Regions from separate parts of the Streptomyces sp. SS1-1 genome, predicted to be linked through region 2. Evidence: riboswitches for the same ligand, from Rfam matches in the RefSeq annotation. Region 2 holds a riboswitch; each other region holds the start of a gene.

Region 1 (3,942 bases), 1.3 Mb from region 2:
GTAGGGGTCAGGGGGTCGAGGGGCTGGGGCGGGGCGGGGCGAGGGGTGGGACGGGGCGAGGAACGGAGAAGCGGTGGCCGGGGCGAGGAACAGAGAAGCGGTGGCCGGGGCGAGGAGCGGAGAAGCGGTGGCCCGGGCGGCCGGCCGAGGGGGCGGCTCAGCCGGCGCGGTGCACCACGGCGTCGCACAGCTCCATCAGGGCGGCCTTCGCGTCGTTCTCCGGCAGGGGCGCCAGCGCGGCGCGCGCGTCCTCGGCGTAGCGGACCGTGTCCCGCCGGGCCTGCTCCAGCGCCGGGTGCTCCCGCAGGGCGGTCAGCGCCTCCGCGAGCCGGGCGTCGTCGCTCAGGTCGGAGGCCAGCAGCTCGCACAGGGCGATGTCCTCGGGCAGCCCCAGCCGCTCCGCGCGCTCCCGCAGCCGCAGCACCGGCAGGGTCGGGATGCCCTCGCGCAGATCCGTGCCGGGCGTCTTCCCGGACTCGTGGGAGTCGCTCGCGATGTCCAGGACGTCGTCCGCCAGCTGGAAGGCCACGCCGAGCCGCTCCCCGTACTGGGTGAGCACGTCGACCACGGTCTCGTCGGCGCCCGACATCATCGCCCCGAAGCGGCAGGACACCGCCACCAGCGACCCGGTCTTCCCGCTCAGCACGTCGAGGTAGTGCTCCACGGGGTCCCGGCCGTCCTGCGGTCCGGCCGTCTCCAGGATCTGGCCCGTGACCAGCCGCTCGAACGCCTCGGCCTGCACCCGGACCGCCTCGGGCCCGAGGTCGGCCAGGATGTGCGAGGCGCGCGCGAAGAGGAAGTCGCCGGTGAGGACCGCGACGGAGTTCCCCCAGCGGGTGTTCGCGCTGTCGACCCCGCGCCGGACCTCGGCCTCGTCCATCACGTCGTCGTGGTACAGCGTCGCCAGGTGGGTCAGCTCCACCACCACGGCCGACGGCACGATCCCCGGGGCGTACGGGTCACCGAAGCGCGCGGCGAGCATCACCAGCAGCGGCCGGAAGCGCTTCCCGCCCGCCCGCACCAGGTGCTGGGCGGCCCCGGTGATGAAGGGGACCTCACTCTTGGTGGCTTCGAGCAGTCCCTCCTCGACAGCCGCCAATCCGGCCTGGACATCGGCTTCCAGAGCCTGGTCCCGCACGCTCAGCCCGAACGGCCCGACGACGGTCACGAGGGGTCTCCTGTCTGCTGGTGTCTTTCGGCTGGTTACACGGTTTGTCGATAGGTCGCTGCCATCACTCAAGTCAGCGTATCCGGTCACGTTTCGATCACCGATGCCGCCCACCCGTCCACCACGGCCGACTTCGGCCCACGGTCGGTATGTTTTTTGATCACCCGATAAGGATGGACATTCATCGATTTATCGTCACGTCACCGTGGGTAGCCGACCCCTCGCCATCCCCTCTCGAATCGAATTCCGGTTCGACCCCTCGGGGCCGGCCCGGGGGTCCGCACGGCACCCCCGCCTCCGCCTACCCCGACCCGCCCTCCGGACGCCTCCACGCCCCCTCAACGAACGACACGAAGGGCGGGGTTCCTGCCCGGCAAAACGGACTCTCCGGAAGGAAGGGGGCAGATAGGTGCCGCGACGGCAGGCTCTCCACGGCCAGGCAATAACAGGGGAGTTGGATTCATTGCCCGATTTGCCGTTGTTGTGATCGCCGTGAGTTGGGTCACGCGGCCACCCGTCGACCCATCCCCCCGCCGGAGCCTCACGTCCCCTTGCCAGAAAAGCGAGTTGAGAATTGGCAACCGCAAAGGATCAAGCGCCCCATACGCCTCAGACCATGGTCAACTAGCACGTCAGGTGATTGCGGCCCTTGTTCCGGACATGTGCTCTCGCATACGTTCCCGCTCTGTCGGGCGGACGCCGAATCCTGCCGCCGCCCGAGTCATCCACCTACGCAACGCACCGCACGGCAGGAGCGGGGGACCCAGGTAAGTCGCCGTACCGCACGCCTCGATGGCGCACCGGAACGGCTAGGGGTGAAGTCGCGTCGTCCTACGGCGGTGTGACCGGGCATCTCCCGCCCGAACCCGACAGCTCACCTCGCAGGCGCCGGAGAGGAACGAACAGCGCCATGTCCCGAGGCAAGCACCGTCGCACCCGCACCAGCCCGTTCACCCGCCGCGTCATCGCCGCCGGAACCGGTACCGCCGCTCTCGCGCTCCCCCTGCTGAGCGCGACCACCGCGAGCGCCGCCGAGCCCGCCAAGGCCCCCACCGTGGCCAAGGTCGGCTCCGTCAGCTACACCACCAAGAAGGGCGACACCCTGTACGGGATCGCCGACCGGTACGACGCCCAGGGCGGCTGGCGTCAGCTCTACAAGGACAACCGCGCGGCCATCGGCGACAACCCCCGGCTGATCCACCCGGGTGTCGACCTGAAGGTCCGGGCCACGAAGAAGGCCGCGCCGGCGAAGGCCAAGGCGAACACGGCGTCCGCCCCCGTCAAGAAGTCCGCCGTCGCCCAGGCCACCCAGGCCTCCGTGAAGACGTACGCGGACAACCTCGACGGCTGGATCCGTGAGGCGCTCGACATCATGGCGCAGAAGGGGATCCCCGGTTCCTACGAGGGCATCCACCGCAACGTCATGCGCGAGTCGTCGGGCAACCCGGCCGCCATCAACAACTGGGACTCCAACGCCGTGGCGGGCACCCCGTCCAAGGGCCTCCTCCAGGTCATCGACCCGACCTTCGCGACGTACCACGTGCCGGGCACCGCGTACGACCCGTTCGACCCGGTCGCGAACATCACGGCCGCCTGCAACTACGCGGCCGCGCGCTACGGCTCGATCGACAACGTGAACGGCCCCTACTGAGCCCTCCGAGCACCCTCGGCCCTCTGGGCCTTCCGAGTCCCCTACTAGGGGAACTCGGCCAGGCTGCGGGCGAACAGTCTCTCGAGGACGACGGCGATGCCGTCGTCCTCGTTGGACAAGGTGACCTCGTCCGCGACCGCCTTGAGTTCGGGGTGCGCGTTGGCCATCGCCACCCCGTGCGCGGCCCAGTCGAACATGGGGATGTCGTTGGGCATGTCCCCGAACGCGATGGTCTCGTGCGGGCCCAGGCCGAGATGCTCGGCGGCGAGCGCGAGGCCCGTCGCCTTCGTGATGCCGCATGGCTGGAGTTCGACGGTCCCCGGCCCCGACATGGTGACCGTCGCCAGCGAACCCACCACCGCGCGGGCCGTCGCCGCCAACTCGTCGTCCGACAGCGTCGGATGGCGCAGCAGCACCTTGCTGATCGGCTCGCACCACAGGTCGTCGCGGTGCCGCACCCGCACGGCCGGCAGGGTCGGGTGGGGCATCAGATAGCCCGGTTCGATGAGCGTGAGCCCGTCGACCCCGTCCTGGTCGACCGCCGCGTACACCTGCCCCACCTCGGCCTCGATCTTGCCGAGGGCGGTCTCCGCCAGGTCCCGCTCCAGGGTGATGGACCACAGCAGCCGGTCCCGCCCGGCGTCGTACAACTGCGCGCCCTGCCCGCACACCGCCAGCCCCCGGCTGCCCATGACGTCCAGGAGGGGCCGCACCCGGGGTGCCGGCCGTCCCGTCACCACGAGGTGCTGGGCACCGGCCACCGCCGCCTGCGCGAGTGCCGCGAGGGACCGGTCGGAGAGCGTGTCGTCACCTCGGAGGAGGGTCCCGTCCAGGTCAGTGGCGATGAGTGAATATGCGATCGGTGCGGCCATGATCAGAGAATACGGACAGGAAGCCCCCTCGACTCGACCTGAACCGGACGGCTGCTCTGTTCACATGAGTTGACACCCGTTCCGGTCCCACTTGTGTCCGAGCCCGCACAACTCGCGCCCGTTTATGGCGGTTTCGCCCTTGGGGGATCCTCGGAGGCTGTACGGACGCCGAGTTGGCACCGTCCGACCGGTGACGGGGACGCGGTGAACGGGCGGCAGGGGGACGGCCCACCGCGGCGACCTGGGGGAAG
Region 2 (3,942 bases):
GGCGCCCCCAATGTGTGAAACTGGTCTAGACAACCCTGAACACCGAAGGGCAGCAACACATGGCTGAGCGCCGCGTCAACGTCGGCTGGGCCGAGGGTCTCCACGCCCGCCCCGCCTCCATCTTCGTCCGGGCCGCCACGGCCACAGGCGTCCCGGTGACCATCGCCAAGGCCGACGGCAACCCCGTCAACGCGGCCTCGATGCTGGCGGTCCTGGGCCTGGGCGCCCAGGGCGGCGAGGAGATCGTCCTCGCCTCCGACGCCGAGGGTGCGGACGCCGCCCTCGACCGTCTGGCCAAGCTGGTCGCCGAGGGCCTCGAGGAACTGCCCGAGACGGTCTGAGTGGCCCGAGCGGGTCTCCCGCACGGCACGGAAGCCGCGTCCGCCTTTCCGGCGGGCGCGGCTTCGTCTTTCCGGGCCGGGCTCGCGTGGAATTTCACGGCGGCGGCGCCACGACGGCACCTGAATTACCCCGGACAGTCAAAAAAGGGCAGCATGAATGCGCCGCCCCGGAATTGCTCTTCTTTGTATACGGCGCCTGTGTTAATTCCGCAGGCTCGGCATGTTTACGGCATGTTGCGAATTCCTCACACGCTCCGCGCGCTCGCCCCCGGAGCCGAAGCGCAGCCGGTGCGCGGACAGCCCGCGCTCGGTGTGCAGGGCGGTGAGCGCGCGGGCGCGTTCGCCGTCGCCGCGCGCCACCGCGTCCACGATCGCGCCGTGCTCCGCCCAGGACTCCACGGGGTCGGCGGACGCCTCCACGGCGTACATCCAGGCGATCTTGTGCCGCAGCTGGGTCAGCGTCGAGGTGAGCGCGGTGCTGCCCGAGGCCTGGGCCAGCGTCTCGTGGAACCAGCCGCCCAGCGAGCGCAGATCCTCGCTGTTGCCCCGCCTGGCCCGCTCCTGACCCAGCCTGACCAGGCCCCGCAGCACCTTCAGATGGGCCTCGGTGCGCCGCTGGGCGGCCCGTGCGGCGCCGAGCGGCTCCAGCAGGGTGCGCATCTCCAGGACGTCGGCCGCCTCCTGCTCGGTGGGCTCGGCCACGCACGCGCCCGCGTGCCGTCGGGTCACGACGAAGCCCTCCGCCTCCAGGGTGCGCAGCGCCTCGCGCACGGGGACACGGGAGACGCCGTAGCGGCGGGCGAGGACCTCCTCCGTGAGCCGGCCGCCGCGCTCCAGGACACCGGCGACGATGTCGTCCCGGATCGCGGTGCACACCGAGTGCGCCGGAATACGCATGCCGACCTCCGCCTTAATCCCCGTGAAACGTCGACGAATGACGTGTGTTCAGCGACTCTATGGCAAGAAGCGTGAATTTCCGACGGCGGGCCGGAATCCATGGATATTTTTTGGACAGTCCTTGTCCAGAAAGACCGAAAGCCCCGGCTCGGGAGCCGGGGCCACGTTAAGGCGGACGGGCGCGTCAGAGCGCGACGCCGTGCGAGCGCAGATAGCCGACCGGGTCGATGTCGGAGCCGTACTCGGCGGTGGTGCGCGCCTCGAAGTGCAGATGCGGGCCCGTGACGTTGCCGGTGGCGCCGGACAGGCCGATCTGCTGGCCGGGGGTGACCGTCTGGCCCACCGAGACGCCGATCGACGACAGGTGCCCGTACTGGGTGTAGGTGCCGTCGTTCATCTTGATCACGACGTTGTTGCCGTAGGCCCCGCCCCAGCCGGCCTCGACGACGGTGCCGGCGCCGACCGCGTGCACCGAGGTGCCGCTGGCGGCGTGGAAGTCGATGCCGGTGTGGCTGCCGGAGGACCAGAGGCCACCGCCGGACTGGTAGGAGGTCGACACGTACGACCCGGCGATCGGGGCGACGTAGGACAGCAGGCGCTTGCGCTCGGCCTCCCGCGCGGCGCGCTCCTTGGCCTCCCGCTCCTGCTTGGCCTTCTCGGCGGCCTTGTGGCGCGCGGCCTCCTGGGCGGCCTGCTTGAGGGCCGCGGCCTCGGCGGCGGCCCGCTCCTGGGCGGCGGCCTGCGCGTCGATCTGGGTGGCGATGGAGTCCTCGACGGCGACGACCGGGATGAGACCGGTCTGCTCCGCGGCGGGCTCGGCGGCCAGCGCGGGGGCGGCGAGGGTGCCCACGACGCCGGTGGCGGTGAGGGCGGCGACACCGGCCGCACGGGCCGTGGTGCGCTCGAACCGGCCGGGCTTGCGGTGCTTCCCGGAGGGGCGGTTCTTCCCCGTGGCGCAGCTGAACGCCATGTGGTGGCTGGTCCTTTCCTTCCCTCTCGCCTACCGGGTTAGCTGACGGGTTCGGAGCAGGAAGGTCTCCTACGGACCCCCTCGCGGCTGCGCGGGCGTCCGATTCACCCCAGGGACTGCGGTGGGTCCCCGGCTCCCCTGGCTCGCGCCATACGGGGACTCGGCGATGACTGTCCGGTGCCGCGGGCGCGGCGCACTGCCTGACGAACAGCCCGGAAGACGCTAAGCGGGACAGTGTTCAATTCCCAAACGGAACGCGGCTTTTGTAGCGCATCCCACAGGGCAGACAGGCCGCCTCCGCCCCAATTCGGGCATAAGGGAGCCCTGGTGACGTTGCCGTCACCAGGGCTCCCCCGCGCGCGGGACGGGCCGGTGCTCTAGTCGGCCGTCACGACGGTGACTTCGCCGATGCCGAGGGCCTCGACGGGCTCCCGGATCGCCGACGCGTCGCCGACGAGGACCGTGACGAGACGGTCCGCCGGGAAGGCGCTGACGACCGCGGCGGTGGCCTCGACGGTGCCGGTGGCGGCGAGCTGCTGGTACAGCGTCGCCTGGAAGTCGTCGGGGAGGTGCTGCTCCACCTGGTCGGCCAGCGTGCTCGCCACGGCGGCGGCCGTCTCGTACTTCAGCGGCGCCACCCCGACCAGGTTCTGCACGGCGAAGTCCCGCTCGGCGTCGGTGAGTCCGTCGGCGGCGATCCCGCGCAGGACGGTCCACAGGTCGTCCAGGGCGGGGCCGGTGTTGGGCGTGTCGACGGAGCCGGTGATGGCGAGCATCGAGGCGCCGGTGCCGTCCGGCGCGGAGCGCAGGACCTGCCCGAACGCCCGCACGCCGTAGGTATAGCCCTTCTCCTCGCGCAGGACCTTGTCCAGCCGGGAGGTGAGCGTGCCGCCGAGGCAGTACGTGCCGAGGACCTGCGCCGGCCACACGCGGTCGTGCCGGTCGGGGCCGATCCGGCCGATCAGCAGCTGCGTCTGCACGGCTCCGGGGCGGTCCACGATGACGACCCGCCCGGTGTCGTCCGCGGTGACCGGCGGGACGGGCCGCGGCTCGGCCTGCGAACCGGTCCAGGCGCCCAGGCTGTCGCCCAGCAGGGCGTCCAGGTCGACGCCGGTCAGGTCGCCGACGACCACGACCGTGGAGGTGGCGGGGCGCACATGCCGCTCGAAGAACGCGCGTACGGCCGCGGAGTCGATGCCGGCGACGGTCTCCTCGGTGCCCTGGCGGGGGCGGGACATGCGCGAGGACGCCGGGAACAGCTGCCGGGACAGCTCCTTGGCCGCCCGGCGCGACGGGTTCGCCAGCTCGTGCGGGATCTCGTCGAGGCGGTTGCGCACCAGGCGCTCCACCTCGGCGTCGGCGAACAGCGGCGCCCTGAGCGCGTCGGCGAGCAGGTCCAGCGCCTTCGGCAGCCGGGAGACCGGCACCTCCAGGCTGACCCGGACGCCGGGGTGGTCGGCGTACGCGTCGAGGGTGGCGCCGCAGCGCTCCAGCTCGGCCGCGTACTCCTCGGCGGTGTGCTTGTCGGTGCCCTCGGACAGGGCGCGCGCCATGATCGTGGCGATGCCGTCCAGGCCCGCGGGCTCGGCGTCGAGCGGCGTGTCGAGGAGGACCTCGACGGCGACGACCTGCTGGCCGGGGCGGTGGCAGCGCAGGACCGTCAGGCCGTTGTCCAGGGTGCCGCGCTCGGGGGCCGGGAACGCCCAGGGCCGGGGCGCGCCGGCCTGGGGCTGC
Region 3 (3,942 bases), 1.1 Mb from region 2:
GCCGGCGCCCGCGTTGGTCCACAGGTTCTTGGGCCGGCGGGACTCGTTGCGCTCGATGACGGCGTTGGCGGCGCTGAGGATGGTCTGCGTGGAGCGGTAGTTCTGCTCCAGCAGGATCGTCGTCGCGTCCGGGTAGTCCTCCTCGAACTGGAGGATGTTGCGGATGGTGGCGCCGCGGAAGGCGTAGATCGACTGGTCGGCGTCGCCCACCACGCACAGCTCGGCGGGCGGGACCTCGGCCTCGGGCGGTACGTCGACGGGGTGCTCGGAGGTGCCGACCAGCTCGCGGACCAGGGCGTACTGCGCGTGGTTGGTGTCCTGGTACTCGTCCACCAGCACATGCCGGAACCGGCGGCGGTAGTGCTCGGCGACGTCGGGGAAGGCGCGCAGCAGGTTGACCGTCGTCATGATCAGGTCGTCGAAGTCGAGGGCGTTGGCCTCCCGCAGCCGCGACTGGTAGAGCGCGTACGCCTGGGCGAGGGTCTTCTCGAAGCCGTCGGTGGCCTGGGCGGCGAAGTCCTCCTCGTCGATCAGCTCGTTCTTCAGGTTGCTGATCTTGGCGCTGAACGACTTGGGCGGGAACCGCTTCGGGTCGAGGTCGAGGTCCCGGCAGACGAGCGCCATCAGCCGCTTGCTGTCGGCGGCGTCGTAGATCGAGAACGACGAGGTGAACCCGAGCTTCTTGCTCTCGCGGCGCAGGATGCGGACGCAGGCGCTGTGGAAGGTCATCACCCACATCGCGTTGGCGCGCGGTCCGACGAGCTGCTCGACGCGCTCCTTCATCTCGCCGGCGGCCTTGTTGGTGAAGGTGATCGCCAGGATCTGGCCGGGGTGCACGTTCCGCTCGCCGAGCAGGTACGCGATGCGGTGCGTGAGCACACGCGTCTTGCCGGACCCGGCTCCGGCCACGATGAGCAGCGGGGTGCCGGAGTGGACGACGGCCGCGCGCTGGTTCTCGTTGAGGCCTTCCAGCAGCGCGGCGGCGTCGAGGGCGGGGCGCGGGGCGCCGTCGCGGTAGTACGCGTCGCGGTCCGGCGGCACGTCGAACTTCCCGCCGAACAGATCGTCCGGAAGCGACTCCGGAGTGTGATCGACCTCGGGCGGTGGCGGGGGCTCTTCCCCGTGGGCCCGTGGGGCCTGGAGGTCCGCCAGGAAGCTGTCGTCAAAGAGGCTGCTCATCGCTCTCCGAGTCTAGGCGGCCCCACCGACAACCGGCCGCCACCTCGAGAACATCACACCGTCCGGTCCGGCGTCCCGGCCGCCCGGTCACGGTACGAAGTCATCCCATCACGCCACACATCGCTCGGGGAGATCATGCGATGCCGCCACATCCCGCGCATACGGGACTGACCGCATCAGGACGGCACCAGCCACCCGCCCGATCCCCCTCCACCCCCTCCCCTGACCGAAGGTCACGAAAATGTATCGGGCATATCGCACATCAACCTTCACAGCGGCCACACCGGTTGGCTACCGTGCCGGGCAGGCCGTACGACCCCCACCGGCGAACGACGCCGGGCCGCACGGCCTCCGCCGAGTCCGGAGCGTCCGGAGCCGGGGACCCACCGAACTTGGGGTGAATCGGCCCGACCTCCCCTCCGGGGAGCGGCCGTAGGGCAACCCTTCCGAACCACCCGCCCGAACCCGACAGCTAACTCGGCAGGCGGAGCATGGAAGGAGTCGCCTCCCTTGGCGTCGCACCGCAAGTCGCGTCCCTCCAGCACGCGCGTGGCAGGCATACGGACCCCCGCGCTGGCCACCGCGGCCCTCACCTCCGTGGCCCTGCTGTCCCAGACGGCCCAGGCGAGCCCGTCCGCCGACGACCGGCCGAGCCTCGAAGAGGTCGAGAAGAAGGTCGACGACCTCTACCGCCAGGCGGAGTCGGCCACCGAGAAGTACAACGCGGCCAAGGAGAAGACGACCAAGCAGCGCAAGCGCGTCGACACCCTCCTCGACGACGTCGCCCGGCGCACGCAGAAGCTCAACGACGCGCGCGAGGAGCTGGGGCGCAACGCCGCCGCCCAGTACCGCACCGGTGCCGCCGCCCCGGACACCGCGACGTTCCTGCTCGCGGACACGCCCCAGGACTACTTCGACCAGTCCCAGCTGATGAACCGTATGACGGGACGTCAGAAGCAGTCGGTCGACGAGTACTTCACCGAGCAGTCCGCGACGATGAAGAAGCGGCAGGAGGCCACGCGGAGCCTCGAGACGCTCACCGAGTCGCAGAACGACCTGCGGACCGCCAAGTCGACCGTCCAGAAGAAGCTCGCGGACGCGCGCCGGCTGCTGTCCGAGCTGACCGCGCAGGAGAAAGCCCGCCTCGCCGCGATCGAGAAGCGCAAGCAGGCGGAGGCCGCCCGCAAGGCCGAGGAGCTGGCCCGGCAGCAGCAGGCGGAGGCCGAGCGCGAACGCGAGGAGGCCGCGCAGCAGCAGGAGCAGGGCGGGCAGGAACAGGGCGCCACCGCCCCGGACGGGTCGTACGCCACGAAGGCCGAGAAGGCGTTGTCCTTCGCCCGCACCCAGATCGGCAAGCCGTACGTCTGGGGCGCCACCGGCCCCGACTCCTACGACTGCTCCGGGCTCACCCAGGCCGCCTGGAAGGCCGCCGGCGTCGACATCCCGCGCGTCACCTACGACCAGGTCAACGCGGGCACGACGGTCCCCGTGTCCAGCGCCCAGCCCGGTGACCTGGTCTTCTTCTACGACGACGTCACGCACGTGGGCCTCTACATCGGCAACGGCATGATGATCCACGCCCCGAAGCCCGGCGCGTACGTCCGCGAGGAGTCGATCTACTATGACGGCGAGTCGGCGATCCACAGCGTGGTCCGTCCGGCGTGACGGGCGGGCGGGAGCCGGGCGGAGGAGAGGGACACGTGTCCATGACGGGGGTCGTGACGGCGGTCAGCAGGAACGAGGCGTACTCGTTCACGAAGCCGAACCGGGAGAGCGTCACGCTGCTGACCGGCCTGGGGGTGGACGGCGACGTCCACGCGGGGGTCACGGTGAAGCACCGCTCGCGGGTCGCCCAGGACCCCACGCAGCCGAACCTGCGCCAGGTGCACCTCATCCACGAGGAGCTCTTCGCCGAGCTCGCCGGGGCCGGCTTCCGGGTGGCGCCCGGCGAGCTCGGCGAGAACGTCACCACGCGCGGCCTGGACCTGCTCGGTCTTCCGGTGGGCACGCTGCTGCGCATCGGCGCCGAGGCCGTGGTCGAGGTCACCGGGCTGCGGAACCCGTGCCTGCAGATCGACCGCTTCCAGGACGGGCTGCTCAAGCAGGTCGTGAGCCGTGACGAGGCCGGCCGCCTCGTGCGCAGGGCCGGGATCATGGGTGTCGTCGCGGAGGGCGGGGTGGTCCGCCCCGGCGACACGATCGAGGTGGAGCTGCCGGACGGACCGCACCGGCCGCTGGACCGCGTCTGAGGGACGGCCCCGGGGGGCGTCGGCGCGTCCGGCTCCCCGGGCCGCACGGGCCGCCGATTCACCCACCCCCCGCGCGCGCCCCCACCCGCACGCCGGTGCCGTGCTCCTTAGCATCGGCCCATGCCCGCCGCCACACCCGCGTCCGCGTCCCCCCTGCCCGCCTGGTGGGCGCGACGTCCCCCCGCCGCCGGCGCCTCGGTCATGGCCACCGGCATCCTCTCGGTGGCCCTGCACCAGTCGGGCCACGCGATCCTGTCCCGGATCGCCCTCGCCCTGGCGTGCGTCGCCTGGCTCGCGCTCGCCTGCGACTTCGTCGCCCGGCTCCTGTGGCACCGCTCCGCGTGGGTGAGGGCGGCGGCCGGCCCGGCCTCGCTCTGCGCCGTCGCCGCGACCGCGATCCTGGGCACCCGCTTCGCCGTGGGAGGCCGGCAGACCCTCGCCGAGGCCCTGCTGGCCCTCGCCTTCGCGCTCTGGCCGGGCCTGCTGTACGTCGTCCTGCGGCACTGGCGGCACG

The links. Region 2 has a riboswitch for cyclic di-AMP ahead of F8R89_RS26510 (M23 family metallopeptidase). Riboswitches for the same ligand answer to the same signal wherever they lie in the genome.
Region 1: another riboswitch for cyclic di-AMP. It lies ahead of F8R89_RS20630 (transglycosylase SLT domain-containing protein); the one in region 2 lies ahead of F8R89_RS26510 (M23 family metallopeptidase).
Region 3: another riboswitch for cyclic di-AMP. It lies ahead of F8R89_RS21525 (C40 family peptidase); the one in region 2 lies ahead of F8R89_RS26510 (M23 family metallopeptidase).

The regions. Positions count from the first base shown of each region.
Region 1 covers NZ_WBXN01000004.1:4,186,520-4,190,461, reverse strand. The annotation lists gene F8R89_RS20635 (polyprenyl synthetase family protein) at 158-1,168, opposite strand; cyclic di-AMP (ydaO/yuaA leader) riboswitch at 1,898-2,071, shown strand; gene F8R89_RS20630 (transglycosylase SLT domain-containing protein) at 2,079-2,819, shown strand; gene F8R89_RS20625 (HAD family hydrolase) at 2,864-3,691, opposite strand.
Region 2 covers NZ_WBXN01000004.1:5,477,014-5,480,955, reverse strand. The annotation lists gene F8R89_RS26520 (HPr family phosphocarrier protein) at 60-341, shown strand; gene F8R89_RS26515 (GntR family transcriptional regulator) at 543-1,238, opposite strand; gene F8R89_RS26510 (M23 family metallopeptidase) at 1,423-2,208, opposite strand; cyclic di-AMP (ydaO/yuaA leader) riboswitch at 2,221-2,384, opposite strand; gene F8R89_RS26505 (M16 family metallopeptidase) at 2,586-3,942, opposite strand, start outside.
Region 3 covers NZ_WBXN01000004.1:4,357,012-4,360,953, reverse strand. The annotation lists gene pcrA (DNA helicase PcrA) at 1-1,179, opposite strand, end outside; cyclic di-AMP (ydaO/yuaA leader) riboswitch at 1,522-1,681, shown strand; gene F8R89_RS21525 (C40 family peptidase) at 1,690-2,844, shown strand; gene F8R89_RS21520 (MOSC domain-containing protein) at 2,886-3,428, shown strand; gene F8R89_RS21515 (tellurite resistance/C4-dicarboxylate transporter family protein) at 3,549-3,942, shown strand, end outside.